Regions from separate parts of the Arthrobacter sp. DualSoilB13 genome, predicted to be linked through region 3. Evidence: riboswitches for the same ligand, from Rfam matches in the RefSeq annotation. Region 3 holds a riboswitch; each other region holds the start of a gene.
The links. A riboswitch is a leader RNA that binds a small molecule or an ion and turns the genes downstream of it on or off. The one in region 3 is predicted to bind thiamine pyrophosphate.
Positions count from the first base shown of each region.

Region 1 (9,997 bases), 440 kb from region 3:
CTGCATTGCGCTTGTCAGCAAGGGCATTAACCAGCCCGGTGAGGGACTTCTCGGAGATGCCACCCTTGATGCTGGTCAGCGAGGATGACCCCACTTTGACAACAATTCGTTTGGCGGTGGCGAGAGCTTGACGCTCGAGTCCTTCAGCGGTGTCCGGAGCGTCGACAGTCCTAGTCGTCATCACCGGAATCCAGGTGACTTTCCTTCACTGCCTGCGCGCGCCGACCACTGACGGATTCGGTCCAGATACCAGCCTTGCGCTCCGCTTCGAGCTCGGCCCTCGCGGCAGCCTTGGCCTCACGGCGCTCGATCTGCTCATCGCGCTTCTGTGAACGTGTGGGACGGTCACCGATGTCCGCGACGCGGATGTCAGTCCCGCGGGGCGTTGCAAGGAGTTCAGCGCCGGCCATCATGGTGGGCTCCCAGTCGAACACCACGCCATCGTCTTCACCGATGACCACGGTGTCGCCGGGCTTGGCGCCAACCTTGAACAGCTCAGTTTCCACACCAAGCTTGGCAAGACGATCGGCAAGGTAGCCAATGGCTTCCTCGTTGGTGAAGTCAGTCTGCTTGACCCAGCGCACAGGCTTTTCACCCAATACGCGGAACAGGGGCTCGAGGTTCTTCTCCTCGCGGCGGATTTTGAATCCGGACTCGTTGACGGCGCGCGGACGCAGGACGGGAGGTGCCACCTTGGGAGGCGCGGTCTGCACGGCGTTACGTGCTGCTTGGACGATCTCAGCCATGGCAAAGCCGAGCTGACGCAAACCTTCGTGGCTTGTTGCCGAGACTTCAAAAACTCGGTATCCGCGGGCTTCAAGGTCCGGACGGACGAACTCGGCCATATCCTTGCCGTCAGGAAGATCCACCTTGTTGAGGACTACCAACTTGGGGCGCTCATTCAGTGGCACCACTTCACCGTCAACGCCGGCATAGCTCATGTCTACCGCGTACTTCTCGAGTTCGGCTTCGATGATTGCGAGGTCGGAAAGGGGATCACGGTCTGATTCAAGGGTTCCGCAATCAAGGACGTGAACCAGCGCAGCGCAGCGCTCTACGTGCCGCAGGAAGTTATGGCCCAGGCCCTTGCCTTCGCTGGCGCCTTCGATCAGACCAGGAACATCGGCGATGGTGAAGCGCACGTCGCCGGCCTGCACCACGCCAAGGTTGGGAATGAGGGTGGTGAAGGGATAGTCGGCAATCTTGGGCCGGGCAGCAGACATGGCCGCAATGAGGCTCGACTTACCGGCAGAGGGGAAACCGACCAAGGCGATGTCTGCGATGGACTTCAGTTCCAGGACGATGTCACTGGATTCACCTTCGATGCCCAGCAGGGCAAAGCCCGGCGCCCGGCGCTTCTGCGATGAAAGGGATGCGTTGCCGAGGCCGCCTTGGCCACCGGCGGCCGCAATGTACTCAGTGCCCTCGCCAACGAGGTCAGCCAGGACTTCGCCGTCCTTGGTCTTGACCACGGTGCCATCGGGCACGGGAAGAATCAGGGTTTCACCGTTCTTGCCGCCTCGCCAGTCACCCATGCCTGGGCCGCCGTTGGTGGCGTGGCGGTGGGGAGCGTGGTGGTAGTCGAGCAGCGTTGTGGTCTGGGCGGAGACGCGAAGGATGACATCGCCACCGTTGCCGCCGTTGCCGCCGTCAGGGCCGCCGAGGGGCTTGAACTTCTCACGCTTGACAGAGACACAGCCGTGGCCGCCGGTTCCGCCGGATACGTGCAGGACTACCCGGTCTACAAAGCTCGCCACGTGGATCTCCTCAGTTGCTGTCTTACAGCGTTTGTTGCTGTTGCCAGCGCTGTTGCAAAAACCAGTGCGCTACGGCGCCCTAGTCGATTGTAATGCGGTTAAAAGAACGGTGGAGCGGGCCGTTTGGCCCGCTCCACCGGTTCAGAACTTGTTGTTACTCTGCAGCTGCAGCAGCAACAATGTTCACTACGCGACGGCCGCGGCGAGTACCAAACTCAACCGCACCGGCCTGCAGTGCGAACAGGGTGTCGTCGCCACCGCGACCGACGCCTGCACCCGGGTGGAAGTGGGTTCCACGCTGGCGAACGATGATCTCGCCAGCGGAAACTACCTGACCACCGAAACGCTTGACGCCCAGGTACTGAGCGTTGGAGTCACGACCGTTGCGAGTGGAACTCGCGCCTTTTTTGTGTGCCATGTGAAATGCCTGCCTCTAAATTTCTGGGGAAACTGAAAAACCTGAACAGCGGTAACGAAAGTTACGCGATGCTGGTGATCTTGATCTTGGTCAGTTCCTGACGGTGACCCTGACGCTTCCGGTAGCCGGTCTTGTTCTTGAACTTCTGGATGACGATCTTCGGACCACGGAGGTCTTCGAGGATCTCAGCCGTGACCTTGACGTTGGCCAGTTCCGCAGCAGCGGAAGTGACCTTGTCGCCGTCAACCAGGAGCAATGCGGGCAGCTCAAGCGTGCTACCGGCTCCACCGGGGACGCGGTTCAGCGTTACGTAGTCTCCAACGGAAACTTTTTCTTGGCGGCCGCCTGCGCGGACAATCGCGTACACCACTTGGGTACTCACTTCTCTCGACGTTTATTACAAAATTTGCGTGCGGAACCTTGAACCGGAATCAGGCCTGGTTCGCGCTGTGCCTCAACGCCGTGGACTTCTGATCGAAGCCCGCGAGTCATCCCATGAACAATTCCAAGGGGCATAACCCAAGTGTTGGCGTAAGCACCGAAGATCAAGATTACGCTAGTTTGACCTTCGTCTGCAAATGAGGCCGAGTCCGGAGGCTACCTCGTGACTTGCGTCACCAGTTGATACGGACTCTCCCGGCACCGTGCCCATACAGCCTACCGTGTTTGCGCGAGATTAACGCGATTCGGCCAGCGACGCGCGGAAGTGTCCCCGCAATCGCATCGAATCCGCCCAAGGGAACCCTGCCAAAGTGACGCCCGGCAAACTCAGGCAAACAGCCTGGGAGCATCGAAGAATGCGGTCTCGTAACGGCAGGACTGGGTGAAGGCCTCCATCATCGCGGCCCTCTCCGTATCAGAAGCCGCGACCGCCGCAGCATCCGTGAGGCTGATCGCTTTCCGCGTTGCCGCGGCGAAGTCCTCGTCAGCGTAGGTCGTCAGCCAGTCGGCATACGCATGGTCCGCCGCGGCGCCCGCATTCAGGTAATTGGCATGGAGCTGCCGCCCCACCTCCGCGTACAACCAGAAGCAAGGAAGTATTGCGGCGAGAACCACGGCGTAACTGCCGGAAGCGGACGTTGCCAGCAAATGGTCCACGTAGGACTTGGTGACCGGCCCCAGTGCGGTCGGCGCTTCACGGCTGCTTAGCCACGTCCTGTGCAACTCCGACTCTACCTCCAGGCATTGCTGCGATGACCTGGCCCAGAACAGTTGCTCTTCTTCCGTGGGGGCCAGGGCGCCGGCACGTGCCAAGACCCGGGAGTACCCGTTGAGGTAGATCGCATCCTGGGCGAGGTAGTAAGTGAAATCACGTTCAAGGAGTTCGCCGGATTGGAGTTGCTGAATAAAGGGAAGTCCATGAATGGATTCGAGTTCCGGAACGGCCGCCTCCCACAAAGCCGCAGCGAAGGCGCCCGGGGCTGACGCTCGCTGGAGGTGATGGAAGTGATGCACCGGACCGTTCCCCCGGCCTACCTGGAGTTCCGCCGAGGCTGTCAAAGCTCCGAGTAGCCAGGGCTTTACTTCCCGCAGTGATGTTTCCCAGTTGCCCGTGCGGGCCTGGACGGTGGCCAGGGCGGACGAAAGAGAGCAACCGGTTCCGTGGCTGTTGCGCGTCGCCACGCGGGGACCTGATACCTCCACAACATCCCGTGACAAAAGCCCTGTGGTGTTCACCAAGGCATCCGGGCATTCCGGGCCCGGCAAGTGGCCACCCTTGACCAGAACTGTGTTTCCGTACTCCGCAGCAAGCCGCTTGCCTTGCTCCAGTGCCGAAGCCCAGTCTGCTGCCTCAGGCTCCCCCAGCAGCATGGCAAGCTCAGGAACATTGGGAGTAATGAGGTGGGCCAGGGGTAGCAGTGAACGCAGGGCATTCTCCGCGGACTCCCGCAGCAGCCGGTCGCCACTGGTGGCCACCATCACCGGATCAAGAACCACGACGGCGGGGCGCACCTCTTCGAGCCAGTCCCGGACCTGGGCAATGACGGCAGCATCGCCGAGCATTCCGATCTTGACGGCATCAACGATGATGTCGCCGCTAATTGCTTCCAGTTGTTGACGCAGGAAATGCGCCGGAGGGACGTGGACTGCGCTCACCCCCACTGTGTTTTGCGCGGTGAGAGCCGTAATGGCAGCCATGCCGTACCCACCCAACGCTGCAATGCTCTTCAGGTCCGCCTGAATTCCGGCACCGCCGGAAGGGTCCGAACCGGCAATAGTGAGAACGCGCGGGACCTGGCGGGCTGACGTGTGAGCGTCCAGCGGGTATACCGAGTGGAGCGGGTACACAGATGAATGTAGTGATGCAGCCATGAGGACATCCCTTCGCCGGTGCTAACCGGACAGGTTCAACGGGTCTGGATCTCAGCCGGGCCCATCGCCCGGCACCCCGTGTCAGTCCCCTAGCCTAGCCGGGAAGCCTGGTGCTGCAGGTACCGAACCATCCGGGAGCCCGGATGTGACCGTGGAACGCGTCCCCCGCCAAGGATTCAAGGCAACGCGAAAGGGCCCTGCGCTACCGCCGGAGGCAGGTAGCGCAGGGCCCTTTCAGCCGATGTTGGCCGCGGAGAGCGGCTCGGCCGTGACTAAAGCTCCGAGGCTGGAACCCCGACTCCTAGAATGATGGGCTCGGAGGCCGGCGCCTTCTTGACTGGCTCCACGGGCGCCTTTGCCTCATGGGACGAGCCCTGGGGGGCCGAGGCCGTCACCACATGGTGCTCGACGCTGGTTTCATTGGCCGCACCCTGAGCCCGGCTGGCACTGCGGTTGCGACGACCACGACGACCCCGCGGAGATGCCGAAGCCTCAGGATCTTGCTCAACCCGCGCCGGTGCGTCAGCCTTCCGGGCCACAGCAGGCTCCTGTACGGCCAGCGGAGCGGGTTGTTCCTCAGATGCCGGAGCGGCGCCAAGGTGGGAGAACGCTTCCGCCAGGAGGTCCAGGCTCATGGCAGGCTTGTTTGCCTGCGGTTCCTCGTGATGCTCCACGAACGGCAACGCAACTTCTTCTCCGCCGAAGCGCAGGACCGGAGTGGACCTGGCTTCCTGGGCGGCTGCATCGCGGTTGGCGGCTTCATGTGCTGATGCCCCCGCTTCGTTGCCGGCTGAGGTTCCGGATCCGGCGTCGGCCGTCCCTTGGTGTTGGCCGGCCGCCCGTGCCTGCTCTTCTGCACGGTGAACTTCGTCGTCGTGCAGGTGCGCGGCGTGCGCCGCAGCGGCAATGGTTGCCAGGGCAGCCCTGGTGGCCTCCGCCTTGGCCTGCCGGGCAGGATCCTGCGGTTCAGTCGGGGTCGCGGGGGCAACCGGGGTAGTCGTCGTCGTATGGACCTGTGCAGGGGTTTCGGCTACGGCCTGTCCCCCATCCTTCCCGCGGCGGCGTTTGCGTTCCGTCCGTGCAGCGGGCTGCTGTACCTCGGAGTGCGGGCGGTGTTGCTCGGCTGCCACCACGTTGGCGCGCCGGTGTTCAACGGGCTCGTCGTGCGTGACAACGCCCCGGCCGGCGCAGTGCTCGCACTGCTCACCGAATACCTCAAGAAGGCCGGTGCCCATGCGCTTACGTGTCATCTGGACCAAGCCCAGGGACGTCACCTCGGCCACTTGGTGCTTGGTGCGGTCCCGGCCCAGGCACTCCACCATGCGTCGCAGGACGAGGTCGCGGTTGGATTCGAGGACCATGTCGATGAAGTCGATGACGATGATGCCGCCGATGTCGCGCAGACGGAGCTGGCGCACCACTTCCTCGGCCGCTTCAAGGTTGTTTTTGGTGACCGTTTCTTCAAGGTTTCCACCGCTGCCGGTGAATTTGCCGGTGTTGACGTCCACCACAGTCATGGCCTCGGTACGGTCGATGACCAACGAACCACCGGACGGGAGGAAGACCTTACGTTCCAGGGCTTTATGGATCTGCTCGTCGATGCGCCATGCAGCGAAGATGTCCTGATCCTTGGTCCACTTTTCGAGGCGGCCCACCAGATCAGGGGCAACGTAGGTTACGTATGCCTCGATGGTGTCCCAGGCGTCGTCACCGGAGACGATCAGCTTGGAGAAGTCCTCATTGAAGACATCACGGACCACCTTGATAGTGAGGTCCGGTTCGCCGTACAGCAGTTCAGGGGCAAGGACCTTGGTGGAGGAGGCCTGACCTTCGATGCCTTCCCACTGGGCACGCAGACGGTTGATGTCGTGCGTCAGCTCTTCTTCCGACGCACCCTCAGCGGCTGTGCGGACAATGACACCTGCGTTTTCCGGCAGGCGGTCCTTCAGGATGCGCTTGAGTCGGTTGCGTTCGACGTCGGGCAGCTTGCGGGAGATGCCGGTCATGGAACCACCGGGCACGTACACAAGGTAGCGGCCGGGCAAGGAGATCTGGCTGGTGAGGCGGGCACCCTTGTGACCCACGGGGTCTTTGGTGACCTGAACCAGGACGGAGTCTCCGGACTTCAGGGCGTTCTCGATCCGGCGCGGCTGGCCTTCGAGGTTGACCGCGTCCCAGTTGACTTCACCGGCGTACAGGACGGCGTTGCGGCCGCGTCCGATGTCCACGAAAGCAGCTTCCATGGACGGCAGCACGTTCTGGACCTTGCCCAAGTACACGTTGCCGATCAGGGAGTCCTGCTGGGTCTTGGACACGAAGTGCTCGGCGAGCACACCGTCTTCCAGGACACCGATCTGGATTCTGTCGTCGCGCTGGCGAACGATCATTTGACGGTCCACCGATTCGCGGCGGGCAAGGAATTCGGCCTCGGTGATGACCTGGCGGCGGCGGCCGGTCTCCCGGGACTCACGGCGCCTCTGCTTCTTGGCCTCCAACCGGGTGGAGCCCTTGACACCCGTCACGCGGTTTGACGGAGCTGTCTCGGTGATGGGGCGGGGGGCACGGACGCGGGTGACCGTGTTGGGCGGATCATCATCCGCGCCGCCCGTCAGTTCAAGATCCTGGTCTCCACGACGACGACGGCGACGACGACGAGACGTCACGCCTTCCTCAAGGGCTTCAGGTGCCGGCGCTTCTTCATCGTCAGTCTCGGTGCCGTCCTCGGCCTCGTTCTCATCGCGTTCGGTTCCGCGGCGACCACGGCGGCCCCGGCTTCTGCGACGACGACGGCTACCAGCGTCTTCCAGCTCGCCGTCGGCAGGGACTTCGGCTTCTTCTTCGGGCTCCTCGGCTTTTTCTTCAACCGGGGCAACGCGGGGAACGGTGGTGAGGTCCGGGGCCTGGAAGATCATGGACGTGATGGAAACCGGCTCCATGAACAATGATGTGGAGGCGGCAGCAGCGGCTTCCTCGGCGGGTTCCTCGGTGGCGGCTTGGGCTTCAGTCTCGTCAGCAGCTGCTTCAGCGGCAGGTGCCTCGGGCTGGGAGGCCTTTTCCGGCGTCGTGCTGTCCGCCACGGCTTCCGCAGCTGCGGGTGCCTCGGCTACCTCAGCTTTGGGCTTGGCGGTACGACGGCGGCGGACCGGCTTTTCGGGGGCAGGTTCGGCCATCGCTTCGGGCGCGGCTTCTGCGGCGGCTTCGGGCGCGGCAGTGGCGTCATCCCCCAAACCGGGCAAAGGCTCGGCAGGCTCTGCCTTCTTGCGGGAGCGGGTGCGGCGCACCGGCGCTTTGGTGGCCTCCGGGGTCGCTTCCGGCGCCGGCGTGTCAGCCGCAGGCGCCTCTACGTCAGCAGCAACCTTCGGCGCTGCCTTGCGCCGGGTCCTGGTGGCTTTCTTGGGCGCTTCCGCAGTTTCCGCGGGAGCTGCCTCGTCATTAACGGCTACAACCTGGTCATTATCCATATGTGGCAACACTCCTGCCCCAGCGACGCCGCCACATCCGGCGCCCAGTGGAGCAAATATTGTCAAAACCCGCAGGCGTTGACAGAAGTCGGCAGTATGCCTCCCGGTTCGCACCAGCATTGGGGTGCGGCAGCCCTGGAAGGCCGGCGGCTTTATTCTGGAACCCGTTGTTCTGCTGCCACAACCAGGTGCCGTCCATTGTCATGGCGGGCCCACCGAGGATCACGTGATCCGGGCATGCCCAGCTCATACTGGCGGTCTTGGGAACAAAGTCACCGGACCGGGTGTCGAATGTGGATCGACGTCCGGCCATGTTCATTCTCTCACACCCCTGCACATTCGCGGCGAAGGCCGCTGTGTCGCGGTACTCCGCCAGCGAAGCTGGGGGCGGCGCCCAGTCTTCGGAGTTACAATCCTCCCAAGAGCCCTTCCCGGCTTGCCGGGCCATTTGTCGAAAAGGACCACATCCACGATGCCAAGCACCGCCAGGGAAAACCTGGCCAATCAAGCCACAGTCCATGTGGAGGACATGTCCACCCCTCAGGACTCCCTTCCCGCGACGGTCCGGGACAGGCCCTTTGCCTGGCTGTTGCTGATCACCGGTGTTATTGGATGGTTGGCGTCCGGAGCCCTGGTACTGGAGAAACTTGAGGTGCTCAAGGATCCCAACCATGTAACCGTGTGCGATGTAAATCCCTTTATCTCCTGCGGTGCCGTGATGCAGACACCGCAGAGCTCTGTGTTCGGTTTCCCTAACATGTTCATCGGCATCGTCGCCTTTGCTGTGATCATCACTACGGCCATGGGCATCCTCGCCGGAGCTAAGTATTCACGGGGTTACTGGCTGGGTCTCCAAGCCGGCGTGACCCTCGGGTTCGCCTTTGTTGTGTGGCTGTGGTCGCAGGCCCTCTACGCAATCCATGTTCTGTGCCCGTTCTGCATGGTGGTGTGGGCCGCCATGATCCCGCTTTTCGTCTGGGTGACCATCCGCAACGTCACCAGCGGGGTCATCAAGGCGCCACCCGCAGTGGTCAAGCTGCTGTCCGGTTCAGGCTGGATCATCGTTGCCCTGCTGTATGTGGCCGTCATCGCCACTATTTTCTTCTCTTTCATGCACCTCTTCGTGCCGTCCACAGCGTAGAACCACCACTCGCCGTAAAACAGTTAAGGCCAATGTTCACGAAGAACATTGGCCTTAACTTTTTTCCCGAAGGGCTTTGCTTAGCCCTTGAACCAGATCTTGATCTCACGTTCGGCAGAGTCGACTGAATCCGAGCCGTGGACGAGGTTCTGCTGGACTGCCAGGCCCCAGTCGCGGCCGAAGTCACCGCGGATGGTGCCCGGCGCAGCCGTCGTGGGATCCGTAGTTCCGGCCAGCGAGCGGAAGCCTTCGATCACGCGGTGGCCTTCGAAGACCGCTGCGATGACCGGTCCGCTCAGCATGAACTCAACCAGTGGCTCATAGAACGGCTTGCCCACGTGTTCCTCGTAGTGCTGCTCAAGCAGCTCACGGGTCGCGTTGACCTTCTTCAGCTCCGCCAGGGTGTAGCCCTTGGCTTCGATCCGGGCGAGGATGGTTCCGCCCAGGTTGCGGGCGACGCCGTCAGGCTTGACCAGGACAAGGGTCCGTTCAATGCTCACAGATGCTCCAATGTGATGTGTTCGGTGGTTTCCCAGCCAGTTTACGGGGTTTGAGTGCCAGCTTCGTCACCGTGGGCCGCGTTCCATTCGGCCTGCTCGCGGTCCCTCTGTGCCACCTCACGGTCAATCCTCATGCCCGTCCTGATCCCGTACCACCAGCAAATGGCAAAGAGAATCCCGACGATGAACATGGTGGGCTCGGCGAAGCCTGTGAGGATCAGCACCAGCTGCAGCCCCCAGCCGAGGGCGATGCCCCACGGCTTCGAGAGCACGGCACAGGCCAGAACCAGCACCACCGTCAGTGCTATACCGACACCCAAAATGATGCCCGGATCTACTTCCCCGCGCCTCAAGCCGAAAACCGCCAGGGTACCGAAGAACGCGACGAACGCTTCAAGCAGGAGCAC
Region 1 is NZ_AP035865.1:2,390,651-2,400,647, forward strand. It holds gene proB (glutamate 5-kinase) at 1-181, opposite strand, end outside; gene obgE (GTPase ObgE) at 171-1,757, opposite strand; gene rpmA (50S ribosomal protein L27) at 1,912-2,175, opposite strand; gene rplU (50S ribosomal protein L21) at 2,237-2,545, opposite strand; gene thiD (bifunctional hydroxymethylpyrimidine kinase/phosphomethylpyrimidine kinase) at 2,944-4,488, opposite strand; TPP riboswitch at 4,479-4,577, opposite strand; gene ACZ5J0_RS10960 (Rne/Rng family ribonuclease) at 4,761-7,949, opposite strand; gene ACZ5J0_RS10965 (vitamin K epoxide reductase family protein) at 8,422-9,090, shown strand; gene ndk (nucleoside-diphosphate kinase) at 9,171-9,590, opposite strand; gene ACZ5J0_RS10975 (DUF4233 domain-containing protein) at 9,632-9,997, opposite strand, start outside.
Region 1: it holds a riboswitch for thiamine pyrophosphate, as region 3 does, so the genes downstream of both, thiD (bifunctional hydroxymethylpyrimidine kinase/phosphomethylpyrimidine kinase) here and thiO (glycine oxidase ThiO) in region 3, are expected to answer to the same signal.

Region 2 (9,997 bases), 340 kb from region 3:
CGCCAGGGCTTGGTTGAACTTCTCCCCTGCCGGCGACGGAACTATCAGCACCGGTTGTGAGCCTTCGCGGACGGTTGCGACTGATTCCAGGGCCTGCGCCCACGGTTCAGGTTTCATGACCATACCGGCGCCGCCACCATACGGGGTGTCATCCACCGTCCGATGCCTGTCCGTCGTGTACGTGCGCAGATCGTGGACGTTCAGCTCCAGCAACCCGTCCTGCCGGGCCTTGCCTATGAGCGAGAGCTCCAGCGGGGCGAGGTACTCAGGAAAAATGCTGACAACATCGATCCTCATTTAGGCATCATCCCCGGCGCCATCCTTGGGCTCCTTGACGTTCTCGTCGTTGATCTCAAACAGGCCTGATGGTGGGGTGATGAGGATGTAGCCTTCCTCGACGTTGACCTCGGGAACGATTTCATCGACGAAGGGAATGAGGATTTCCTTGCCATCGGCAGCCTCGACCGTCAGCAGGTCCTGGACTGGAAGGGTGGTGAGAGCAGCTACTTTGCCCACTACCTGCGAGCCAACGCGGGCCTCCAGGCCAACCAGCTCATGCTCGTACCAGCCCTCGTCGTCGTCTTCGTCGTCGAGTTCCTCGGTTTCGATGAAGAGCTTCGCTCCCCGGATGACCTCGGCAGCATTGCGGTCGGCAATTTCTTCGAAGCCAAGCAGGAGGATGTCCTTATTCCACCGGGCACTGCGGATGGTCAATGGGCCAGCGGAGGCGGGCTCCACAACGAACTCGGTTCCAGCGACGAAACGCTCGGAAGGCGCGTCGGTGAGTACCTGCACCGTTACCTCGCCGCGAATACCGTGCGGTTTGCCGATCCGGGCCACCTGGAGCTGCATGGGTTCCTCTGAATTCTTATAGTGCCTGCGCCGCGCGGCGGCAAAGACAGGAAATTGTGGATAAAGCAATCCGGCCCCTCCACCATATTCGGTGAAGGGGCCGGATCTAAGACAAGTAGTGCTGAGCGCGTTACCGGCGACGGTCGGTGTCGACGACGTCGACCCTGACCTGCTCGCCACCGGCCAGGGCTGCAACCACCGTGCGCAATGCACGCGCGGTGCGTCCCTGTCGGCCGATCACCCGTCCGAGGTCCTCCTGGTGAACTCGCACCTCGAGGGATTCCCCGCGGCGGTTGTTCTTGGCACTGACCTTGACATCCTCAGGGCTGTCAACGATCCCACGGACCAAGTGCTCGAGCGCTTCTGCCAGCAACTTACTCAGCCTCGGTGGTCTCTGCTTCAGCCTCGGCCGGAGCTTCGGCTTCGTCCTTCTTGGCCTTCTTGGTGATGGCTTCCGGAATGATAACGGAACCCTTCTCCGGGGCTACGAAGGCTTCCTTCGGAGCTTTGGTCTTCAGGGTGCCTTCCTGGCCCGGCAGGCCCTTGAACTTCTGCCAGTCACCGGTGATCTTGAGGATCGCGGCAACCTGCTCGGTGGGCTGGGCACCAACGGAAAGCCAGTACTGGGCGCGCTCGGAAGCGACCTCGATGTACGACGGCTCTTCGGTGGGGTGGTACTTGCCGATTTCTTCAATGGCACGGCCATCGCGCTTGGCGCGGGCATCCATGACGACGATGCGGTAGTACGGTGCGCGCATCTTACCGAAGCGCTTAAGGCGAATCTTTACGGCCACTTTTGTGGTCACTCCTGTTTCTGAAACGAGGTTGAACCCGACGTTCTGCACCCGTGGGGCGGGCCGTACTAGACGGTTCGAAGGACAAGATACGAGCACGGAGAGAGGGGCCGCACCGATCGAGTACCTGTCTATTGTGCCAGATGCCCGGAGCAAATACGACTCCGGTCCCCCTACCCGGCGTGTTCTTGCCCACTCCCGCGGTTGATGGTGCAGCCTGAGGCGAACAGGGGCGTCATTCGGACCAGACGTAAAGCCCGGCGCGCTCCGCCTTCTCGACGTCCGTCGCGAGGGCAGCCAACTGCTGGACATACTGGCGCGATTGCGCGGCATCGAAAGGCATATCGTCCTGTTCAGCCCATGCAGCGGCAACGTCGTCAAGAACGTTGGCGTCGCCTTCGCTCTCATAGGTGAGCAGTTCGGCAAGGGCCCGCACCATGGCTTCAGGGACACCCAGGAGGGCGTCGCTTGTGACGTCAACCAGGGCAAGCTCGTAGTCAGCTCCGGCGGCGTGAACAGCCTGTCCTGCGAGGTCGCCCAGTTGTTCGACTTCGAAATCGGTGATGCCGTCAATCCGAACGGCCGGGCCGGTTACACCTGCACCCTTCTCCAAGGCTGCAGCCCGCTTGAGCGCTTCATCGTGGGTGGCTACAAAAACTTCGGCAAAGCCCATGGAAAGTACTCTCATTCCTTCGTGCTGACGGGGCGGCGGCACAGGAACCCGGAGGTTCCGTGCCGTCATGCCAAGCCTAGTGCAGCCGGGGGCGCGGACTGGTCCTCAGCGCACGGTGACGCGCAGCTTGTTCCGCCAAGGATCATCAAAGCGCAGCTCGGCACCGGTATGGTGGCTCTGCACACCGGCAACCTTGAGGCGATCAGCAAGCGCGGCCACGTCATCGGCGCCGGGGACTTGAATCAGGACCTCCCCCAGGCCCAGCGTGTCCTTTCGCGGGCCCGCTCCGCGGCTGTTCCAGACGTTCATGGCCATGTGGTGGTGGTAGCCGCCCGCGGAGACGAAAAGCGCCTGGCCGTGCCAGCCTGCGGTGCGCTCGAAGCCCAGGGTTTCAACGTAGAACTTTTGCGCGGTCTCCACGTCACCCACCTGCAGGTGAACGTGCCCGACTCCGGCCACCGACTCGCGCTGCCCGGTCACGGCAGCTTCACTCAGGTGCTGCTGCAAGAACCGCTGCGGCGGGAGAGCAACGTTGTCCATGACAACGTTCTTGCCATCCCACTTCCAGAGGTCACGGGGCTTGTCGTAGTACAGCTCAATGCCGTTGCCTTCGGGGTCGGTGAAGTAGAACGCTTCACTGACCAGATGATCGGCGCTGCCTGCGAACGCACGGGGTTCGTATTCGGCTGCCGTGGCAATGGTGGCGGCCAATGAGGGCTGGTCCTCGAACAGAATGGCCGTGTGGAACAGGCCGGCTTCGCCCCGCCCAGGAATCTGCAGGCCAGCCGCGGGAGCGAGGTGGACGACCGGCTTGCCGACACGCCCCAAATACAGCCCGCCGTCTTGCTCGGCCACCACGTCCAGGCCAAGGGCCCGCTGGTAGTAATCACTCATGACCTTCATGTCGCCCACCTTGAGCATGACGGTGCCCATGGTGAGTTCGGCAGGCAGAAGATCCTGGCTGGATGATGAGGTCATGTGAAGCTCCCGGTTCCGAGGTGGCCGCTTATCGGCACCTTCTTAGTTATCTAAATTACTTGAAGCTTCAATTTATTCCTAACGCGCGACGTTCCCCCGAATGACGATGTGCCGGAGTTCGTCCATAGTCCGCAGCTGACGCCGCGGATCCTCACTGCAGAGCACGACGTCGGCACTGGCCCCTTCGCTGATGCCTTCGGCTCCCAGCCAGGCCCGGGCGCCCCAGCATGCGGCGTTCAGGACCGCCGCCGGCGGAAGGCCGGCGTCGTGCAGTTCCTTCATCTCCTCCGCAATCCGGCCGTGCCTGATGACGCTGCCGGCATCAGTCCCGGCATAGATCGAAACCCCCGCTTCGAAGGCCGACAACAAACGCTCATGGCGACGCTCCCACAGACGCAGCATGTGGTCCGCGTACTTCGGAAACTTTGGCTCTGCCTGCGCGGCAATATCGGGAAAGGTAGCGATATTGACCAACGTGGGAACAATCGGCACCGACTGCTCCACCAAGCGGGGAAGGTGCCTCGGGAGGAGACCGGTAGCGTGCTCAATGCAATCGATATTGGCATCGAGCATGTCGTCAATGGTGTCCTCAGCGAAACAGTGAGCCGTGACCCTGGCACCTTCATCATGTGCCGCTGAGATGGCATCCTTCACGGTCCTGGCCGGGAAGGAAACCGCGAGGTCACCGACGTCGCGATCTATCCAATCGCCCACTAGTTTCACCCAGCCATCGCCGTCCCGGGCTTCCTTTCGTACGGTCTCAACCAGTTCAGCGGGCTCAATTTCATGCCCCAGGCCGCGGAGGTACCGCCGGCTCCGCGCAATATGCCGGCCTGAACGGATCAAGCGGGGCAAGTCCGATCGCTGCTGTACCCAGCGGGTGTCCGAGGGCGATCCGCAATCGCGGATTAACAGCGTCCCGGCGTCGAGGTCTGCTTGGGCTTGGGCCAGCGTGGCGTGCTCATCAACGGCTCCTCCAACACCGAGTCCGACATGGCAGTGAGCGTCAACCAAACCCGGCAGGACCCAACCGTCCAGCACTCTGTCCGGCGCAGAAGCGGGACGCTGGAACGTCAAGGTGCCGTCCACTGACCATAGCCCCTGGCGCTCTTCGTCCGCCGAGACGAGCACGGGTCCACTGAATTCGATGATGTTGGCCATGGCAAAAGCGTAGCCGGGGTGGCATGGCAGAGCCGGTTCCCACCATGTGACTGGGCGGTGGTTCGTAGCTGTGGTAGCTTCGTCTACGACCACACGGGAGCCCTTGCAGGGGCTGAGATCGGACTGATGCAGTCTGCGACCGTTGAACCTGTCCGGGTAATGCCGGCGAAGGAAGTGAGTATTCCCTTGAGCACCGCAGAAACACAGCACAGCCCTGTCCAAAATCAGTTCGGCATGGACCAAAAACAGTCCGTCACGCAATCGTTGCAGTCCCACTCGTTGGCGTGGCTGGAAGATCCGGACAACGGCATACGCGTCCCCGTCACCGCGATCGCCTTGGAGCCCTCCCCCAACGGGCAAGCCAATCCACCTTTGCAGGTTTACCGAACAGCAGGCCCGGGCAGCGATCCGGTGGTGGGGTTGGAGCCGTTCCGTGCACCGTGGATCGAAGCCCGCGGAGATACGGAAGCCTATTCCGGTCGGCAGCGGAGCCTGCTCGACGACGGCAAGTCCGCGGTCCGGCGTGGGGCAGCGTCAGCGGAGTGGAAGGGCGCGCAACCCGTGCCGCGCCGCGCCGTGGAAGGTAGGACTGTCACGCAGATGTACTACGCGAAGCAGGGAGTAGTAACTCCTGAAATGCAGTTCGTCGCCTTGCGGGAGAACTGCGATGTTGAACTCGTCCGCAGCGAAGTTGCCGCGGGAAGGGCGATCATCCCGAACAACATCAACCACCCCGAATCCGAACCAATGATCATCGGCAAAGCTTTCCTGGTCAAGATCAACGCCAACATCGGAAACTCAGCGGTCACCAGCTCCATCGCCGAGGAAGTGGACAAGCTGCAGTGGGCTGCCAAGTGGGGCGCTGACACGGTGATGGATCTCTCCACGGGGGACGACATCCACACGACGCGTGAATGGATCATCCGCAACTCACCTGTCCCGATCGGAACAGTCCCTATCTATCAGGCCCTTGAAAAGGTTAACGGCGAGGCCAACAAGCTGACGTGGGAAATCTTCCGCGATACCGTCATTGAGCAATGCGAGCAAGGCGTGGACTATATGACCATCCATGCGGGCGTTTTGCTGAGGTACGTGCCGTTGACCGCCAACCGGGTCACGGGCATCGTTTCGCGCGGCGGGTCCATCATGGCCGGTTGGTGTCTGGCGCACCACAGGGAGAACTTTCTTTACACGCACTTTGACGAGCTCTGCGAAATCTTTGCCCGGTACGATGTCGCGTTCTCCTTGGGAGACGGGCTGCGTCCCGGTTCCATTGCGGACGCAAACGACGCCGCGCAGTTCGCCGAGTTGGACACCCTCGCAGAGCTGACGCAGCGGGCGTGGGAGTTCGACGTCCAGGTGATGGTGGAAGGCCCCGGGCATATTCCCTTCCACCTGGTGCGGGAGAATGTTGAGCGCCAGCAGAAACTGTGCAAGGGTGCGCCGTTCTACACCTTGGGTCCACTGGTTACCGACATCGCCCCCGGCTATGACCACATCACCTCGGCCATCGGCGCCACGGAAATTGCACGCTACGGCACCGCGATGCTCTGTTACGTGACTCCGAAGGAGCACTTGGGGCTGCCCAACAAGGATGACGTCAAGACTGGCGTCATCACGTACAAAATCGCGGCGCACGCGGCTGACCTCGCCAAAGGGCACCCCGGCGCTCATGAACGCGATGATGCACTTTCCAAGGCACGGTTCGAGTTCCGGTGGAGGGACCAGTTCGCTTTGTCCCTGGACCCCGTCACAGCAGAAGCGTTCCATGATGAGACACTGCCCGCAGAACCGGCAAAAACCGCTCATTTCTGCTCCATGTGCGGACCTAAGTTCTGTTCGATGCGCATCAGCCAGGACATCCGCGACGAATACGGTTCGGCAGAATCCCAGGCTGCAATCGCAGGAATGTATAACGGGATGCGCGAAAAGAGCGAGGAGTTCTTGGCTTCAGGGGGAAAGGTGTACCTGCCGCAGCTTCACGTCCCCGCGAACCAAGGCAGCAGCTCAGGAGGCCTGAACTGACATCGCCCGGCCCACATCCGCGATGAACGAGCGGATAGCCTGGTCGCCGTCGACCGAATCCTGGGGCCGGTGTCCTCCCGCTGCTACGCGGCGAAGGGCACCGGTCTCCTGGAGGTAGCCGGCAATTTCCTCGTAAAGCGGCTCCCATCCGCCGGTGAGAACCAAAGTGGGAACCCCGGGAACAATGTGGAGCGGGGCCTCCCATGGTGGCGCCTGGAGTCTGAGCCGGCGGGCTGAACGGCGTGCTTCCGGAGTGTCCAGGCCTCCGGTTTCGGCAGAAAACGCCCTGCGGAAATACTCACGTTGGTAATCAGCGTCATTGAGTTGCATGCGGGCGTCGAATAACGGTTCCATAAGGGCCCGGTGGGAACCCGTTGCCGGAAGCTCAGCCGTCAACGACAAACAAGCGGGCTCCACCAGAGTCAGCGAGTGCACCAGATCAGGACGTTCAATGGCCGCCAGCATGGCAGAGATAGCGCCTTGTTGGTGGGCTACCACGTGCCCACCTGCCGAATCACGCAACGCATTGATCACGATGGCAACATCGGCTGCCACATTGGATTCCACGGGCTCTGCGATGGAGTCAAAGCCGTGCCGCCTCAGGAACAAAGCGTCGTAAGCAAGTGCCATTCCATGTTGCTTCGGCCATGCCGCAGCACCAAAACTGCCCAGGCCGTGAACGAAGACTACGCGCTGCTTATGCATTGGTTCAGCCTATTCCACGGCTCTGACATCCCAAGGGCCGGAAATCCCGGCTCCTTGGGAAGCACTACTTACTTTCCGAGGAACTTGTCGAAGCCCTTGGGGAGATTCAGGGACGACGGATCGAAGTCCGCGGCACCCTGTCCAAAAGCCGCGCCCGTGGGTGCTGCCGAGGCCGCGTTGGCCCGCTTGGCCTCAGCGTCGCGCAGTTCCTGTGCCGCCTTTGCGGGGTTGCCCGAACGAGCCTTCTTCTTAGGGGCGTTCTTCCCGTTTTTGCGCCCGCCGCCAGGACCACCGAGACCAGGCATCCCGGGCATGCCCGGCATGCCGCCGCCCTGAGCGAGCTTCTTCATCATCTTCTGGGCCTGCGCGAACCGCTCCAACAGGCCATTGACCTCGGACACGTGCACACCGGAACCCCTGGCGATACGGGCACGGCGTGAGCCGTTGATGATCTTCGGAGCAACACGCTCATGCGGAGTCATGGAGCGGACGATCGCCTCAACGCGGTCGATCTCTTTTTCGTCGAAGTTCTCCAGCTGCTGACGGATGTTCTGCGCACCCGGCATCATCATGAGCATCTTCTTCATGGAGCCCATGTTGCGGATTTGCTGCATCTGGGCGAGGAAGTCGTCCAGGGTGAAGTCTTCCTGATCAGCGAACTTCTTCGCCATCCGGGCAGCTTCGTCTTTGTCCCACGACCTCTCGGCCTGTTCAATCAGGGTGAGGACGTCGCCCATGTCCAGGATGCGGGAAGCCATACGGTCCGGGTGGAAGAGCTCGAAATCATCCAGGCCTTCACCGGTGGAGGCAAACATCACCGGCTTACCAGTGACGGACGCGACCGAGAGCGCGGCACCGCCGCGGGCGTCGCCGTCGAGCTTGGACAGAACGATGCCCGTGAAGTTAACGCCTTCATCGAAGGCCATCGCCGTGTTAACGGCGTCCTGGCCAATCATGGAGTCGATAACGAAGAGAACTTCGTTGGGGATGATCGCCTGACGGATGCGGCGGGCCTGATCCATCATCTCGGCGTCGACGCCAAGACGACCGGCGGTGTCAACAATCACGACGTCGTGCAACTTCTGACGTGCTTCCTCAACACCGGCCTTGGCGACGGCTACGGGGTCGCCCGCAGGGTGCTCGAGCTCGGACGTTGCACCGGGGTGCGGAGCGAACACCGGGACGCCCGCGCGCTGTCCCACCACTTGGAGCTGGGTCACGGCATTGGGGCGCTGGAGATCACAAGCCACCAGCATGGGGCTGTGGCCCTGGGACTTGAGCCACTTGGATAGCTTGCCTGCAAGAGTGGTCTTACCGGCACCCTGGAGGCCGGCGAGCATGATGATGGTGGGGCCGGTCTTGGCCAAACGAATACGGCGCGTTTCGCCGCCGAGGATCTCCTTGAGTTCCTCGTTGACGATCTTGACGATCTGCTGGCTCGGGTTCAACGCTCCCGAGACTTCGGCGCCGAGGGCACGTTCGCGGATGCGGCCTGTGAACTCGCGGACCACGGAAACTGCAACGTCCGCATCCAGCAAGGCACGGCGAATTTCACGAACTGTGGCATCGACGTCAGCCTCGGTGAGGCGGCCCTTGCCACGAAGGTTCTTGAAGGTTGCTGTCAACCGGTCAGAGAGTGAATTGAACACGCGCCGTGCACTTCTTTCGATGGTCTACGAATGGCGGCCAATGCGGCACGCCATAGTCCTGATCATTCTTGCCCCGGCAAACCTGCCTCAGCCAACAATTCTGTTTCGACTACGGGACTCGACTATCTAGGGTACCAAGTCGCACCTGCAAGATGGCATGCTGGCACAGTGACCAGCAAAACAACTGTAAAAACGTTGCTCATCCTCGGCGCGTCCGGGGACCTGACGGGCCGGCTGCTTCTGCCCGGCCTGGCCGGACTCCTGGCTACCGGCCGGGCGCCCGGCCTGCGATTGGTGGGGGCGGGTTCTGACCCCTGGTCCCCCGAACAGTGGCAGGAGCGGGTCAATGGCGCCTTCGCTGCGGCGTCAGCTACCGCCGATGCCGAGGGTCGCGCTGACGTGGCTGCTGTCGCCTCCAGCACTGAATACCATCAGGTGGATGTCACCGCCGACGGCCCCTTGGCGGACCTGCTCGCGCAGCTGGAGGGGCCCATTGCCATCTACTTCGCTCTGCCCCCGCACGTCAGCCAAAAGGCCTGCGAGGTCCTCCACCGGGATCAGCTACCCCCTGGAACGCGCCTGGTGATGGAAAAGCCATTTGGCTCGGGATCAGAATCTGCGCACGAGCTCAATAAAACACTTGCTGAGCTGGTTCCCGAGGACCACATCCACCGTGTGGACCACTTCCTGGGTAAAGCCACTGTACTGAACGTCCTGGGACTACGCTTCGCCAACAGGTTCCTGGAGCCCGTCTGGAACCGGGACCACATCGAAAAGGTGGAGGTCATTTTTGATGAGGACCTGGCACTGGAGGGCCGGGCCCGGTATTACGACACTGCCGGCGCCCTGCGGGACATGATCCAGAGCCATCTGCTGCACATCATGGCATTCCTGGCGATCGACGCCCCGGCCACCATCGAGGAACGGGACCTGCGTGACGCCGTGGCAACCGTCCTGCGGGCCAGCAGCATCAAAGCTCCGTACAGCGAATCCACTGGCCGCGCCCGCTACACGGCGGGAACACTCGGCGAACGGACAGTTCCGGATTACGCTGCCGAAGAGGGTGTAGACCCTTCCCGCAATACCGAAACCCTGGCCGAAGTCCGGGTGGAGATCGACAACTGGCGGTGGAAGGGTGTTCCGTTCATCCTTCGCTCGGG
Region 2 is NZ_AP035865.1:2,489,041-2,499,037, forward strand. It holds gene trmD (tRNA (guanosine(37)-N1)-methyltransferase TrmD) at 1-297, opposite strand, end outside; gene rimM (ribosome maturation factor RimM) at 298-852, opposite strand; gene ACZ5J0_RS11450 (RNA-binding protein) at 983-1,225, opposite strand; gene rpsP (30S ribosomal protein S16) at 1,227-1,646, opposite strand; gene ACZ5J0_RS11460 (hypothetical protein) at 1,882-2,334, opposite strand; gene ACZ5J0_RS11465 (VOC family protein) at 2,425-3,297, opposite strand; gene ACZ5J0_RS11470 (amidohydrolase family protein) at 3,376-4,458, opposite strand; TPP riboswitch at 4,542-4,649, shown strand; gene thiC (phosphomethylpyrimidine synthase ThiC) at 4,645-6,483, shown strand; gene ACZ5J0_RS11480 (alpha/beta fold hydrolase) at 6,466-7,188, opposite strand; gene ffh (signal recognition particle protein) at 7,257-8,837, opposite strand; gene ACZ5J0_RS11490 (glucose-6-phosphate dehydrogenase) at 8,868-9,997, shown strand, end outside.
Region 2: it holds a riboswitch for thiamine pyrophosphate, as region 3 does, so the genes downstream of both, thiC (phosphomethylpyrimidine synthase ThiC) here and thiO (glycine oxidase ThiO) in region 3, are expected to answer to the same signal.

Region 3 (9,997 bases):
AATGCCGTTGCAGCTCAGTCATGATGCCCCCTGGATGCACCGCGAAAGACCGCACGCCGAATTCCCGTCCCCGCCGGTCAAGTTCCACGGCAAAAAGTGAATTGGCCGTCTTGGCCTGACCATAGGCCCGCCATTTGTCGTAGCCGGTAGCGAAATTGATGTCCTCGAACCGGATCGGGGACAGCTTGTGGCCGGTGGAGGATAAGGAAACTACGCGGGCGTTGCCGGATGCCGACAGGGCAGGCCAGAGGGCGTTGACCAGAGTGAAGTGCCCCAGGTGGTTGGTGGCGAACTGGGCTTCCCAGCCCGGTCCCACGTGTTGTTCCGGGCTTGCCATGATGGCCGCGTTGTTGATGAGGATCTCCAACGAACCGTGCCCGGCCATGTATCGCTGGGCGAATGCTTTAACGCTGTCCTGGTCTGCCAGGTCCATCTCTTCCACCGTGACCGTGTCACCGAGACCGGCGCCAGCCAGCACTTCCTTCGCGTGTTCGGTCCTGCGAGCCGGGACTGTGACTTCCGCGCCGGCTGAAACCAGCGCCCGAACTGTCTCCAGGCCGAGCCCGGAGTATCCGCCGGTAACGATAGCCGCCTTTCCGGCGAGGTCGATTCCATCGATGACCTCCCGGGCGGTGGAACCGTGCCCAAAACCGGAACCAAGAGGGTGTTGCAGGGTCTCTGCCAGATCTTCGCTCATGGTTGAGCTTTACAGACAAAGGCCTGAACGGGCAACGATCAGTAAATGGGCTTCTCCGGTTCCACATCGCGCACCCAGGCGAGAATACCGCCGTCGAGATGGCTGACGCGCGTGTAGCCGGCCTTTTGCGCCGCTTCAAGGACAGCAGCCGATCGAGTCCCGGCCTTGCAGTGGAACACGATGTCCCTGTCCTGCGGCAGCTGCACCCACGCTTCGCCGGAGAGTATGCGTCCCTGCGGAATCAGGATAGAGCCGTCGATGCTCACGATGCTGTGCTCGCCCGACTCGCGGACATCCACGAGTTCGAAGTCCCGCTCCCCCAACTCCCGTTCGGCAAGCATAGCGGCCAGGTCTTTGGCGGAAACAGTGTGCTCCTGGTCCGTGGCCGCCGGCGGCGTTACTCCACAGAAGGCCTCGTAGTCTGTCAATTCCGTAATGGGTTCGGCTTCCGGATCCTTGGAGACCTTGATCTCGCGCCAGTTTCCGCCCAAAGCATCAAAAAGTGCCACCCGGCCCAGCAATGAACGCCCGACGCCGGTAATCAGCTTCACGGCCTCGGTGACCATGAGCGATCCAACCGCTGCGCAGAGCATGCCGAACACGCCACCCTCGCCACAGGACGGCACCGAGCCGGCGGGAGGCGCTTCCGGGTAGAGATCCCTGTACGAGGGCCCGTGGTCCGCCCAGAAGACGCTCACCTGGCCGTCAAAGCGGAAGATGGATCCCCAGACATAGGGCTTGCCGAGGATGGCAGCGGCGTCGTTCACCAGATACCGCGTTGCAAAGTTGTCAGCGCCGTCCAGGATGAGGTCATACTGCGCAAACAGATCCAGCGCATTGGAAGCGTCAAGGCGGACATTGTGCAGGACAACGTTGACCAAGGGGTTGAGTTCTGCGATGGCGTTACGTGCGGATTCGACCTTGGGCGTACCCACGTCCTTCACACCATGGATGACCTGCCGCTGCAGGTTGCTAAGGTCCACCGCGTCATCGTCCAGTATGCCCAGAGTGCCCACTCCGGCGGCGGCCAGGTACAGCAGTGCGGGGGAACCAAGGCCACCGGCGCCTATGACCAGGACTTTGGCATTCTTGAGCCTGCGTTGGCCCAGGGCGCCAATTTCAGGAATGATGAGATGCCGGGAATACCGCTCCACCTCGGCCGGCGTAAGTTCGGCGGCCGGTTCAACGAGGGGCGGGAGGACAGCGGGCGCAGTAGCGTGGGCAGCAACAATTGAGGCCATACCCCAATCTATGCCTGCAGATGCCGCCCGGTCATATTACCCCCCGGTAGAGTAGTCATAACTGCGAAGGAAAGGCGGCAGACTGTGGCTGACGGCACACGGGCAAACGATGGGGCACCGGCCAGGCAGGAACGGGCAGGTACAACGCGTTCACCAAGGTTGCCGCGGGACGAGCGCCGCGCACAGTTGCTGAACGCGGCGCTGGAAGTATTCGTTGCCAACGGCTTCCACGGGGCGGCCATGGACGAAATCGCGGAGGCCGCCCATGTGAGCAAACCAGTGCTCTATCAGCACTTTCCCTCCAAGCGCGAGCTTTACATGGCGCTCCTGGACAGCCACCTTGCAACCCTGACGCAGCTGATGCTCAACGCCTTGAACTCCACCACGGATAACAAGGAACGCGTCAAGGCCGTCATGCGCGCCTACTACAGGTTCATTGCCGATGACGACCAAGCCCATCGCCTGGTGTTCGAATCCGACCTGATCAATGATGCCGATGTCAGTTCGCGTTTGGAGACTTTCAACAAGACGTTCGCGGACGCCGTGGCCCGTGTCATTGCCGAGGACACCAAGCTGCCCCCTCTGGAAGCGCAGCTTCTTGGCCGTGGTTTGGCCGGAATGGCTCAGGTCAGCGCCAGATATTGGCTCGAAACGGACGGAAACCTGGACCTCGATGTGGCCAGCGATCTGATCTATCGTTTAGCTTGGCGCGGAATCAGTCGATTCCCCAAAGAGTCCTAGGCTACAAATAGAGGACTGACTTAACACTTGATTGGCTTGGAGGCCTTGCTGTGGAAGTAAAGATCGGCATTCAGAACGTTGGCCGTGAGATCGTGCTCGAATCCTCCCTGGATGCCGACGCCGTCGCCAAGATTGTGGCTGAGGCCGTGACCAAAGGCTCCGAGCTTCGCCTCACTGATGACAAGGGCCGACAGGTCATTGTTCCCGGCAACGTGCTGGGCTACGTGGAAATCGGCGCCGAGGAAACCCGGCGCGTCGGCTTCGGCGCTCTCTAGGGTCTTCCTACGTCTCGTCGTCCGCTAAGGAGTTTTCATGCTTTCTCTCGTCGTGGTGGTTCTGGCCACCATTGCCACCGGTTTCATTGTGTGGGCTAACGACAAGCGGCACGGCAAGTACGGGATCGCGCTGCCGGCCGGTGTCTCAGCAGCTGTGGGCACGCTGAGTTGGATCGCGTTCATCAGCGCCGGATTGGGCTACCAGCCTGGCGCAACGTGGATTCCGTGGGTCCTGCCTATTGTGCTCGGCACTGCCGCGGCGGTTGCCGTGGTGCTCTTTCTCGGCCGGACCAGGACCCAGCACGATACTGCGGCCCTCACCAAGGCGCTGCGGCTTTAGAACCTTAGACAGTAGTGACCGTCACCCCATGGTGGCGGTCACTACTGTTTAAGCCCCGGCACGACTTAAGCCCCGCACGACGCCGCGTGTGCGCCGAGGTTGTCGTTCTGAAATGCGTCGCCGAGCCCGGCTGCCACATTCCGAGGTTCAGATCAGAGGAACTCTGCCCGGCCTTCCATCGCCGAGGACGCGAGCGCGTGCTCCCGCCGGGGAATCCGGCCTGCCTGCAGCGCCAGCCTACCGGCGATGACAGCGTGCTTGAAGGCCTCCCCCATCTGCACCGGGTTCTGGGCCCGGGTTACAGCGGTGGCCAGCAGGACGGCGTCACAGCCCAGCTCCATGGCCAACGCGGCATCGGAGGCGGTTCCGATTCCCGCGTCGAGGACCACGGGTACGGAGGCCCGGGACACGATGAGTTCAATGTTGTGTGGGTTCAGGATGCCGAGGCCGGTTCCAATGGGTGATCCCAAGGGCATGACGGCGGTGGCACCCAGGTTCTCGAGCCTGAGCGCGAGCACGGGATCGTCATTTGTGTAGGCGAAAACCTTGAAGCCCCGGTTCACCAGTTGTTCCGTTGCATCCACCAGTTCCACGGCGTCGGGCAGGAGCGTGTGTTCGTCGGCGATGACTTCCAACTTCACCCAATCTGTCTCCAGCGCTTCGCGGGCCAGTTCAGCGGTCATCACGGCGTCCTTGGCAGTAAAGCAGCCCGCAGTGTTGGGAAGTACCCGGATGTTGTGGTCCACCAGGAGCTGGAACAGCGATCCCGTTTCGGCGGGTGAGTAGCGCCGCATGGCTACGGTGGTGAGCTCGGTCCCCGAAGCCAGGAGCGCTGATCCCAGGCCATCAAGGCTCGGCGCGCCTCCGGTGCCCATGATGAGTCGGGAACCGAATTCCACGCCGTCGATCGCCAGCACATCAGTGGTTCGACCGTCAATGTTTGCTGTTGTCATGGTTCAGCCTCCTTGGACTGCTGTTACGAGTTCGAGTTCGTCTCCGTCGGCCAGCGCCGTCACGGCCCATTGGCTGCGGGGCACCACCTCGGAGTTACGTGCGACCGCGACTCCCAGCTTGCCGCCGTCGGCCGCTTGACCGCGAGGGTCCAAGGCGCGGCCCGTGATCGCTGTGACCAGAGTGCTGACGGATGCGTCATCGGAGACTGCGTGATCAGTTCCATTGAGTTTGATGTTCATGCTGTTTCCTTGGTGGGAGCGTGTGCTGCTGGTGTGAGTACTTGGGGAACTGAAGCGTTGCCCGCGAAGCGATCAGGCAGGAACGGAGCCCATCGAGGGTCCTTGGATCCGTTGATGAGTTCGCCCACGATCCTGGCGGCTACGGGAGTCAGGAGTACACCGTGGCGGAAGAATCCTGTAGCGATCACCAAGCCGTCAATGTCGCCGTGGGGACCGCTGACCCGTCCAAGCAGGGGGGCGTTGTCCGGAGTGCCGGGGCGGGCGCGGGCAGTTGCTTCAAGGAGTTCCAGTTCCGCCACTGCGGGGACCAGAGTTTGGGCATCCCTCAGCAGTTGATAGACGCCGCCGGCCGAGACTGCGTTGGAAGTCGCTGACAACCGGTCTTCGCGTTGCGTCGCTCCGATCACCACGGTTCCGTCGTCCCGGGGAACGATGTAAACCGGAACGCCTCGAACCATCCCCCGAACAGTGGACGTCACCAAGGGCCGGAGCTTTTCGGGGACGCGAAGCCGGAGGATGTCGCCATAGACCGGCCGCACTGGAAGGGTCAGTCCCTCAGGGAGCCCCGACACGTGGGATGCCCCCAGCCCGTTGGCCACCACAGTCTCCGCGGCAAGGACCACGACTCCGGATTCGAGTTCCACTCCGGTGACCCGCCCGCCATCCCGCAGCACACCGCGCGCCGGGGAAAGAACGGCGAATCCGTCATCGGCCCCGGGCACCCAGGAGGCGTCGTCAGGCGAATGGTTAGCCAATCCAGCCAGGATGCACGCGGCGAGCTTTCGCGGATCCACTTGGTGGTCGGCGGGAATGTCGAAAGCGCAGGAAATCTGCGGGCTAAGGAGCGGCTCGCGGTTCCTCGCGTCCCGCAGGGCAAGAGGTTCGACTCCCAAGCCAGCTGCGAGCTGTACGTTCCTGAGGTCTGCGAGCGCCCTGCGGTCGGCTGCGTCGGCACCCACGGCGAGGGTGGGCGTCGTGCGGTATCCGCTGCCCGCTCCCCCCAAGTGCAGTCTGTCCACGAAGGAGGGCCACAGCCGGGAAGACTCAATCATCAATTCCAGGAGGTCTTCCTCCTGGTAATGCAGTTCGCTGACGGGTGCAAGCATTCCGGCGGCGGCGAACGTTGCGCCCGAGGCCGGGGCGGGGTCGATCAGCACCACTGAACGGCCAAGTCGCCGGGCTTCATGAGCGATGCCCAGGCCTATGATGCCGCCGCCAATGACGGCCACGTCTGCCTGGATGGGGGTATGGCGGGGATCTGCCATTGGTTTCCTTCCCTACGCCGGTACTAGCCGGATCAGGTCAAGCGGTCGGCGCTGAAGCCCTCTCAGCCGGACAGTCATATGACGAATGTCGCGGCTCCCGCAGTACGTGCCCAGTTTAGAGGAACTACTCTGGTTTCCATGACCCAGCCTGACGCCCTCGCCTCTGCCCGCCTCTATTTGTGCACTGATGCCCGTCAACGGCAGGGCGATTTTGAAGACTTTGTGGACGCCGCTTTCGCCGGTGGTGTGGACATCATCCAGCTCCGCGACAAGACGCTGGAAGCTGCCGAGGAGCTTGAAATGCTGGCCGTTTTGCGGAGCGTCGCACAACGGCACGGACGGCTGTGGGCTGTCAACGACCGGGCCGATGTTGCCAGTATTTCCGGGGCTCCCGTGTTCCACATCGGTCAGAAGGACCTGCCTCTGACGGCCGCCCGCACACTCCTGCCGAATGTCACCGGCATCGGTCTTTCCACCCACACACCGGAACAAATCGACGCGGCAATTGCTACCGCCCAAGGCCCCTTGGGACTGGACTACTTCTGTGTGGGTCCGGTCTGGGCAACGCCCACCAAACCCGGGCGCGCGGCTGTGGGTCCGGGTTTGGTCACATATGCCGCAGAGGCACAGAAACGTGCAGGCGACGTGACGACACTTCCGTGGTTCGCCATTGGCGGCATCGACCACAGCAACGTTGAACAGGTAGTCGCCGCGGGGGCCAGCCGCATCGTCGTCGTGCGCGCAATCACGGAGGCAACAGACCCGACGGCGGCAGCGAAGTCGCTGCTGCAGGCGTTGGACACCGTTGAGCCCTAGCCGGTCCTGAGCTGGCCGGCGTCTACGCTGTCAGGCCAAGGCCCGTCATCCGGCGGGAATGCTTCCCGGCGAGTTCCGTCGTCAGCCGTTTCACCTCAGCACGCGAGTCCCCTCCGCTTCTCAGCGTTGGGCCCAGCCGCGGGTGCTCCATGCCGACGCGTTGCGCCTGCGTCAAGGCCTCTCCCACCAGGCGGCGGCCCCACAGTGCAAGGCGCGATGCCAGGCGTGGGTCATCACTCAGGGCCCTCCTCAGCAGAACCCGAAGGACTTCAGTGGCTTGATCGGGGGAAGCCACCCGTTCAACAAAATGCTGCGTTTGTGGGTCAAGGAACATCGCGACAGCCCTGTAGAAGTCCGACGACACAGTGTCGATCACATAGGCCTTCATGACGGATTCGAACCAGTCTCCCGGTTTGGTGCGCTCGTGGAAATGGTCGAAGGAACGCTGGAACGGCAGCATCGCATGTTCGGGGTCGACCCCCATCTCCACCAATCGATCGCTGAGGAGCGCGAAGTTGCCGTAGGCACCCACAGCGATCTTCGCCAGCACTGACCTGTCATGAAGGGTGGGAGCATAACGGGAGTCCAGCGAGAGCCGTCCGAAAGCAGACAGCTCGCCATAGGCCATGGCTCCAAGCAACTCCGCTGAGAGTTCCCTGGCAGAGGCTGCGGCGTCCGGGGATATGCCCATGAACCCAGCCTATCCCTGGCCGGGCATGAGATTCCCGGGGTTTGCGTTCTGCTTCCGGCCTCGTTCCTACTAGGCTGGCTCGACGTGAGTTGACTGCCATGTGCCCTGCATACCGCCCGTCCTCCTCCTCGCACCCACTTCACTGAAGGAATTTCCATGAGTCACCCGAGTTACCCGCCCGCGCCCCAAAACGATGCCGGATCAGGAGTTCCGCAGGTCCCGGCCGCGCCTTATGCTTACGGCGGCCAGTTCCAAGGTGGAGCACAGCCTGGCTACCAACCCGGACCGGCTTCAGGCCCTTATGGAACTACGGGCGGGGCGGTTCCGGCCAAGTCCTTCATGACCACCTGGATTTTGGCGCTGCTTCTGGGTGGCTTGGGTGTGGACCGCTTCTATCTGGGCAAGATTGGTACCGGAATCGCGAAGCTGCTCACTGCCGGCGGCTTCGGCATCTGGTCCATTGTGGACCTCATCATCACCTTGACAGGAAACGCCCGGGACAAAGAGGGCAGGCCGCTGGCAGGCTACCTGGAGAACAAGAAGAAGGCGTGGATCATCACCATCGTCGTCTGGTTCGCTGGTGTGATCGTGGGAATTGTGTCCACTGTGCTGTCTTTCAACCTCTTCGCCGCTGCAGTCCAGCAGGGACGAACCACACCTGCTGCACCGCTCCCTTCCGCCAGTCAAGGGCCCCTGGTGCCCTCGCCTGGCACTGCCAACGAGGCGAACTCCTTCACCGTGGATGTTGATGACAGCACCAAGGTAAAGGTGGGCGTGGTCGATTCTCTTTACACCAACGAAATCCCCTCGATGTCGTACATGAAACCCGCCAACGGGGGGTTCCTCGTGGTGGAGGTGTCCTGGGAGACACTGACGGGGACAAGCTTCGCTTCCTCAACGAACTTCCAGGCCTTCGACGCTGACGGAAAAGAAGGTGAGTTGCTGTTCCTCACTGAGGACCTGGGCAGCCTGCCGATGGGGAGCGTCGCCACGGGGGAGGTCAAACAGGGAGTGATCGCGTTCGACATCAAGAACGGCCCCACCAAGATCGTGGTCACTGATGTCTATGGCGATGAGGCCGCAACCTTCACGCTGACACCTCCGGCCGGTCAATAACCCACCCGGACAGGCTTACGCGCTCAAAGAAGGAACCCGCCGTCCCTCATGGACGGCGGGTTCCTTCGCTAGCGCGTCCAAGACTATCGGCCCATTTCGGGCTAACCTGAATTTCGTGTCACATCATCGGATAGCACCCAACGTCGACGACTCATCGGACCAGCTCGCCGCGGCCCTTGCCGCTCTCAGGACAGAGCTGGAACTCCCCGGTGAATACCCTGAAGACGCTGTGGAAGAAGCACAGCAGGCCGTAGACGCCCTCGAGCTTCCGGAACAGGACCTGCGGGACATAGCGTTTGTGACTATCGATCCGGCGACATCCACCGACCTGGACCAGGCCCTGTTCATCGACCGCACCGGTAACGGTTACACGGTCCTCTACGCAATCGCCGATGTTCCGTCTTTCGTGGCTCCGGGTGGGGCGTTGGACGCAGAAACGCGTCAACGCGGACAAACCTTCTACGCTCCTGACGGGCGGATCCCGTTGCATCCGGAAGTTATCAGCGAGAACGCCGGCAGCCTGCTTGCCAACCAGGATTGCAGTGCTTTCGTGTGGCGTTTTGACTTGGATGCCAAAGCCGAAGTTCAGACGGTCACCGTTGCCCGGGCTGCCGTGCGCAGCAGGGCCAAACTGAGCTACAAGGGCGCTCAACAGCAACTCGACGACGGTACGGCCCCACCCGTTCTGCAGCTCCTCAAAGAAGTAGGGCTCAAACGCGTTGAGCTGGAGCGGCAACGTGGGGGCGCAAGCCTGAACATGCCGGAACAGGAAATAGTTCAAGCCACCGACGGCGGCGGGTACAGGATCGTCGCTGCGCCGTCGCTGCCGGTTGAGGACTGGAACGCGCAGATATCCCTCATGACCGGTATGGCCGCAGCTCAGATGATGCTTGATGGCAAAGTGGGGATACTGCGCACCATGCCGGCACCTGACGATCGATCCCTGCTCCATTTCAAGCGCCAGACTTCTGCACTCGGAAAGCCCTGGGACGGCCAAGTATCCTATGGCGAATATTTGCGGACCTTGGACGCATCCGATCCCAAACAGTTGGCCATCCTGCACTCTGCCGGCATGTTGTTCAGGGGCGCCGGTTACACACCCTTTGACGGTGAGGTGCCCGCGGAGGTCATCCAAGCAGCCATCGGGGCTCCGTATGCGCACACCACCGCACCCCTGCGGCGGCTCATCGATCGCTTTGTCTTGGTGATCTGCGAAGCACTCAGCAACAACCACGACATCCCGCAATGGGCCCGGGAAGCACTCCCCTCGCTGCCGGAGATCATGGCCTCCTCAGACCAATTGGCCGGACGCCTTGAGCGCGCCGCACTGGACACCGTGGAAGCAGCCTTGGTGGCCAATCACATCGGCCAGGAATTCGACGCCGTCGTCATTTCCGGATCCAAACCCTCCAACGGATCCAGCTCAAAGAACGGCAACGGCAGCAGCAACGGCAACGGGCCCTTCGGCGTCATACAGATAGCAGACCCCGCGGTTACCGCCCGGTGTGACGGAGAAATGGAGTCCGGAACCACAGTCCGGGTGCGGTTGCTCAAGGCCGACATTGCCAGCCGGGAAATCAGGTTCGAGCTGCTGCCCTGACCGGCGTTCATGCGGCGATCCG
Region 3 is NZ_AP035865.1:2,831,828-2,841,824, forward strand. It holds gene ACZ5J0_RS12960 (SDR family NAD(P)-dependent oxidoreductase) at 1-697, opposite strand, end outside; gene moeB (molybdopterin-synthase adenylyltransferase MoeB) at 736-1,938, opposite strand; gene ACZ5J0_RS12970 (TetR/AcrR family transcriptional regulator) at 1,945-2,679, shown strand; gene ACZ5J0_RS12975 (DUF3107 domain-containing protein) at 2,730-2,954, shown strand; gene ACZ5J0_RS12980 (hypothetical protein) at 2,992-3,294, shown strand; gene ACZ5J0_RS12985 (thiazole synthase) at 3,447-4,247, opposite strand; gene thiS (sulfur carrier protein ThiS) at 4,251-4,487, opposite strand; gene thiO (glycine oxidase ThiO) at 4,484-5,752, opposite strand; TPP riboswitch at 5,745-5,863, opposite strand; gene thiE (thiamine phosphate synthase) at 5,891-6,568, shown strand; gene ACZ5J0_RS13005 (ferritin-like fold-containing protein) at 6,591-7,259, opposite strand; gene ACZ5J0_RS13010 (TM2 domain-containing protein) at 7,416-8,375, shown strand; gene ACZ5J0_RS13015 (RNB domain-containing ribonuclease) at 8,491-9,975, shown strand.